DNA from 2 places in the Paenibacillus sp. USHLN196 genome. Region 1 is predicted to be linked to the other one. Evidence: a T-box and tRNA genes for the amino acid it is inferred to sense, from the RefSeq annotation. Region 1 holds a T-box; the other holds one or more tRNA genes.
The links. A T-box is a leader RNA that pairs with one kind of tRNA and senses whether it is charged. The one in region 1 lies ahead of WFI24_RS29345 (valine--tRNA ligase), so its partner is inferred to be a tRNA-Val.
Positions count from the first base shown of each region.

Region 1 (3,148 bases):
GTCATCCCAGATAAAGTTATACAGCACACGGCCTGTTTCCCCAAATTCATACGCTTCGATTAGACGCGTAATATCACGAGAAGTTTCGTTCAGACGGTGTAAAATCCAATAATCCGCTGTGCCAAGCTCTCCGCTAATGTCACGTTCCTCATAAGTGAATCCTTCCAGATTCATCAATGCAAAGCGCGAAGCATTCCAGATCTTGTTGGCAAAGTTACGCGCCTGCTCCACCCGTTCCCAACGGAAACGCAGATCCTGACCTGGCGTGCTGCTGGTTGAGATCATGTAACGCATCGCATCTGCGCCGTATTTCTCAATCACATCGAGCGGGTCTACACCGTTGCCCAATGATTTGGACATTTTGCGTCCATCTGCGTCACGAACAAGACCATGCATCAGCACATCCTTGAACGGAATCTCATCGGTGAATTCCAATGCAGTGAAAATCATACGTGCAACCCAGAAATATATGATGTCATACCCTGTCACAAGTACACTTGTCGGATAATAACGTTGCAGATCTTCCGTATCTTCCGGCCAGCCCAATGTGGAGAAAGGCCATAATCCGGAGCTAAACCATGTATCCAGAACGTCTTCATCCTGTCTGAGCTTGCGTCCAGCATTCTCTGGCAGCGTCGTCGGATCTTCAGCAGATACGATGATTTCACCCGTTTCCTCATCATACCAGGCAGGAATACGATGTCCCCACCACAGTTGACGTGAAATACACCAGTCACGAACGTTCTCGATCCAGTTCAGATAGGTTTTCTCAAAACGATCCGGAACAAAATTAACTCCTTCGCCGCTCTGTTGTTTCTTAATCGCTCTCTCTGCAAGTGGCTTCATCTCAACGAACCACTGTGTAGACAGATAAGGCTCAACAACAGCTCCAGTACGCTCACTGTGTCCAACCTGGTGCGTGTGATCTTCGATATTGATCAATACGCCTTGCTCTTGCAAGTCAGCAACAATCTGCTTGCGGCAGTCACTGCGATCCAGTCCCTGATACTTGCCTGCCTCTGCATTCATTGTGCCGCTCTCATCCATTACCGTAATTTGAGGCAGATCATGACGAAGACCTACTTCAAAGTCATTCGGATCATGCGCAGGCGTGATTTTAACTGCACCACTTCCGAACTCTTTATCCACATAATCATCAGCGATAATTGGAATTTCGCGTCCAATGATAGGCAGTACAAGTACTTTACCAATCATATCTGCATAGCGCTCATCCTTCGGATGAACAGCAACCGCTGTATCGCCCAGCATCGTTTCAGGACGCGTTGTTGCCACGGTAACGTAGCCACTTCCGTCTTTGAGCGGGTAACGCAGATGGTACAAGTGACCTTGAACCTCTTTATATTCAACCTCAATGTCGGACAGAGCTGTCCGGTTCACCGGGTCCCAGTTAATAATCCGTTTGCCTCGGTAAATAAGGCCTTTTTCATACAATTGAACAAATACTTTGCGAACCGCTTGGGACAGACCTTCATCCAGCGTAAAACGTTCACGTGAGTAGTCAAGCGACAAGCCCATTTTGCCCCATTGCTGACGAATGGTAGTGGCATATTGATCTTTCCAGTCCCATACTTTCTCCAGAAACTTCTCGCGTCCCAGATCATAACGTGTCAGACCTTCTTCACGCAGTTTCTGCTCCACTTTGGTCTGGGTAGCAATGCCTGCATGGTCGGAACCCGGAAGCCACAGTGCATCATAGCCCTGCATCCGTTTCGTACGGATCAGTATATCCTGCAGTGTAAAATCGAGCGCATGCCCGATGTGCAGCATCCCGGTCACATTCGGGGGTGGGATAACAATCGTGTAGGGCTCGGCATCTTTACGTTGACCGGCTTTGAAATATCCACGTTCCATCCAGGTGGAGTACCATTTATCCTCTGCCGCCTTTGGATCGTAAGTGGTCGGCATTTCTGTTGCAGCTGATTTTTTTTCCTCAGACATGTGTCATTCCTCCGTTACTTATCATCTTCGCCAAAAAAAACAAAAAAAACCTTTCATCCATCAAAGGACGAAAGGTTAGCTTTCGCGGTACCACCTTTGTTTCACGCAGACAGCGAGATAGACTTCACCCTCTGTACATGACGTGACACTTCAAGCAGATAACGGCTGCGACCGGCCCATCCTACCTCAGAAATAAATGACGATAAATCTCATTCATCCCTTGTATTCAAACAGGCAACTCCCGGGCGACTTCGATCAGTTGGTTCCTGCGGAATCTCACAGCGCTACAATTCCACTCTCTGATAGGTCATACTGTCTACTACTCCCGTTCCACGTTGTTCTTCAAAAAACCTACACACATCATACCTTGCTCTTGCGCGATAGTCAACCTGACAACAGCGGAAAAAGAGCGCTGGAATGCAGGTTTAGGACGAATCATGCAAAAACCCGCAATCCTCAAGGGGATCACGGGTCCTAACGAAGGCTTTTAACTACGGATTAAGGAATGTACAATATCTGACCTTCTTCCACAACCTGTTCAGATAATCGGTTATACAACTGAAGTTCCCTCGTGCTCAATTGGTATCGATCTGCAATGGCATCAAGTGTATCTTCTCGCTGAACGATACACAGTTTCACCTTGCGGAATGGGGTCTGATCCACGATCGTCCCCAGGAACAGATTCTTCCACTCCACATCATCCGCTGGATACGTTTCTTCCTGTGCTACACCAGCAGGGATCTCCTCGCCTCGCTCCACTTCGGCATCGCGCGTTGCTCTGCCAGAGGATAACAAGGAAGAGATACCTACACCCTCCTCTTGCCTTGGTGCGGATTGTTTCTTGCTCCCAAAAGCAACCTTCAGCTCCGGCTTGTCTTCCGTCTCACCCACAGGTTCAGGAACAAATGCTTCGTTCTGCACAAACTCGTCTACCCCATTCGCTTCAAAGGACGGTCGGTCTTCCTCTGCATTGTCTGGTTCGGACGAAGCAAATACACCCTGCCAGTTCTCAGCCTGTGATTCCACCGGAACATCGGCAACGGCCGGGTTCTCCTGCTGGGGTACAGATCTTGCTGATTCGAAGTGCCATACGTCCGGTGCATCCGGTACACTCGGTGGTACCAACTCATCAGTTGATTGTGCAGCCAGCTCAGAGGTTTCTTGATCTGAACTTCTCGGGTTCGCAGGC
Region 1 covers NZ_JBBCYH010000017.1:93,453-96,600, reverse strand. Annotated here, with positions in the region: gene WFI24_RS29345 (valine--tRNA ligase) at 1-1,959, opposite strand, end outside; T-box leader at 2,020-2,301, opposite strand; gene WFI24_RS29340 (LysM peptidoglycan-binding domain-containing protein) at 2,458-3,148, opposite strand, start outside.

Region 2 (3,148 bases), on a different contig from region 1:
GTGGGCCTGAGTTCGGCTTACAGTAGGTTTGAAGACACCCTCCAGTGAACATAAGAAAACGCCAACCCGGATATCCGGATCGGCGCTTACTGTGTCACACATACAACGTGTGCATCTATTTTAGAAATGGGGAAGTTGGTCCAGGTTGTTGGTTGGGTCGCCGTCGGCATCGCCGCGAATGTACATTTCTCCATCCTTGCCTTTAAATACATTCACGCCGGCAATAGCCCCAGCTTGTACTTCTGCAAGTGCCTGTTGATAATCCAGAACACGTCCTGCTGAAGTCTGAAAAGCTGTCAGGTCACCGTCACCATTTTTCTGTACTGCTGTGAAACTCTCGCGTGTCGTTTGATCCATGATGTCACACTCTCCTTATATGACGAGATAGGAATCTGTTTACCTGATTAGCCTATCCGAATTCCTCGGAAGTATGCACCATGTGCTGATAAGACCTGCATGCGCAGAGGTTTTACAGACTCTTTTTCATACGAACATGCAATATATCTGCATCATAAAAAGGTTCTTCCGAAATCACTTCATAACCCAGTTTCTCATAGAATTTCTGTGCCTGACATTGAGCGTCAAGTACGGAATAGGATAAGCCCAGTTCACGTGCCCGTTCCTCCATTGCCAACAGAAGCACACGTCCATAACCAAATGAACGATGAGACTCGAGCACCGCGATCCGCTGCATTTTGGCAGTATCCTTACTGTAATAGATCAGTCGTCCCGTGGCCACAGCCTGTCCATCTGTACTTAACAATACATGATGCACATCCGGACTGATGACATCGTATTGATCAATCTCAATCTCCGCAGGCACCTGTTGCTCAATCACAAAAACGTGATGTCGAATCCCCAAGGCCTGCTCCAGTTGTTCTTCTGTCGTTACATAACTAATCTCAGCTGCCAATTCCACCATTCCTTCTTTCTGCTCTTGCGCGACATATCAGACTGAATTATACAAAAAAATGCTTTTCCTGTATAGTTAAGTCTGGAACATATTGGGAGGGGAGGGGCTAGTGATGGGCATGGCAGGCATCATGGTAATTACATTGTTAATGTCGGCGGGAATGATTACTCTGTTGTATTACGTGACCAAGAAAGCATACTCACGCAAATGGGATGAAGATGAGTAACTCCTCTGTTTACTCTTCATGGCAAGACTTCGCTGCTTCCTCCAGGAGAATATACATCCTGAATCACAGATTTGGAGTATACGTCCAGCCAGACAGGCAGAGATTCACCATTTTCATTGGGCTGTTGTAATTGTTGGAATTGTACCGTATGTTCATCCTTCTCCAAGCTGCAACCGGTAACGGATGTAACCAGAACGATAAGCCCAACGAAGGGGAGAAAGCATTTTGTGAATTTATCGTGGTCCCGGCGTTTTGTTTTGTTTCTCATGGGGAATTCACCTCGTTGCTGAAATGGTAATCTTTCCTTTATTGTGCTCCATTTCAGGTGAATTATAACCAAATAAATTATTGACAATGAACACGGTTACTTGATATGATACTGTTACTTGATTGGGAAACAATTATATATCATGATCTGTTAGCTCAGCTGGGAGAGCACTATCTCTGCTTTCACATAGTAATAGGATCATTAGCGATGTTATTCAATTTAAATACGCTTAATGTCTATGGCTATTGGTTTGATGAATTAAATCAATAGCCATATTGAAAACTTTAACTTGGTTTTGTATAATGTAATTAATAAAGGGCGATAGCTCAGCGGGAGAGCATTATCTTGACAGGGTAAGGGTCGTGGGTTCGATCCCCACTCGTCCTATAAAAAATGAAAAAAATACCCCTCAAGAGAATAATATCTCAAGAGGGGTTAAGTTTTACCTATATTTGTTATTTATCTTTGTTTGAGTGCAAAATTGCCTGATCTATCACAATCTCAATAAGTTGACGTTCAGAAACCGTTGGTACGACTGCGTTTTTCGCCAACAAATCATCAATAATTCTCAATGAAATTGCCCTTTTATCAACAATGTCATCCATGTGCTCATTTACATAATCAACAACTCGATCTGCAATATCTAACGCAAACGTGGCCTTATTCTTATCTAATTTATCTGTCTTAATCACATCAAGTACAAGGCGAGTCACCAACAACATTTGTTTCATGCCCTCTGTCTTATCCTTCGTAATCCATCCTTTTTTCTTAGCAACAGGAATGACAAATAACCCTCCCGCAACAGCGGCAAGGATGATTGCAACTACATATAAATTGTCCATATATCTTATCTCCTTTATGTATAATTACTTTTTAACTATGATTCCATTTTCTTTACGATAATCAATAACAAGCATTCGCCAGAAATCATAACTTCCTTTGCTGTCTGAAATATGATCCTCGTAATACTCGTATGCCTCTTTTGCCCAAGTTGGACATTCCATATTAGCCTTGTTTTTTTCAGCCTTAATCCATTCTGCTTGCTGTTGAATTGTTTTCTCAAGACTAGCCACTTGTAACTTTTCTGCTTCAGTCATAGGTTCATCATCCTTTGGTTTTGTAATTGGAGTTGCATTCGAAATCCCATTTCTTAATCGTTCTAGCTCTGCTTTAACTTGAGGAATGAAGTTTTTGTTTGCAGAAGCAATTGTATTACCATCTCCCCAGTAAGCAGTGCCCGGACATGACTTGCTTGATTTACCGGGTGTATAATCTGACAAACGTGCACCTGAAGCAGTAAACCATGCGTGATACACAATCTTGTCTGTATTGACAGGTACATAAAACTTTTCACACAATGCAGCATACAAATGGATTGCAGCTTGCTTTTGAATAGGTGTTATATTATCAACGCCTTTATCAAAACAACCTATAATCTCAACACCTACATATCCCGCGTTGTTGTTATAAATACAAGCAGGAGTCATGTTTAAGTCTCGATCCAAGGAAACTCCAACCTTACCATCTTCAAACAATGTTAAATGCTGTCCAGTCGCTTTCCATTTGTTCGTGTTGATATGATAACTACGCATTCCTTCTAGACATACAAAATGATCTTGTTGAGCAATCCCATTAACCATTTTGCGAGTGGTGAAATTGGGGAACGCGGTGTGATGTACTTGAAAACCTTTGATTCTTCGTGTTACTTTCTGCTTTTGTAGCCATGGACGGAACTCTTCAA
Region 2 covers NZ_JBBCYH010000005.1:143,182-146,329, reverse strand. Annotated here, with positions in the region: gene WFI24_RS14000 (DUF3892 domain-containing protein) at 121-357, opposite strand; gene WFI24_RS13995 (GNAT family N-acetyltransferase) at 470-913, opposite strand; gene WFI24_RS13990 (hypothetical protein) at 1,156-1,407, opposite strand; tRNA gene WFI24_RS13985 (tRNA-Val) at 1,723-1,794, shown strand; gene WFI24_RS13980 (hypothetical protein) at 1,863-2,249, opposite strand; gene WFI24_RS13975 (peptidoglycan recognition protein family protein) at 2,274-3,148, opposite strand, start outside.
Region 2: it encodes a tRNA-Val, which carries the amino acid that the T-box ahead of WFI24_RS29345 (valine--tRNA ligase) is inferred to sense. The anticodon was not compared.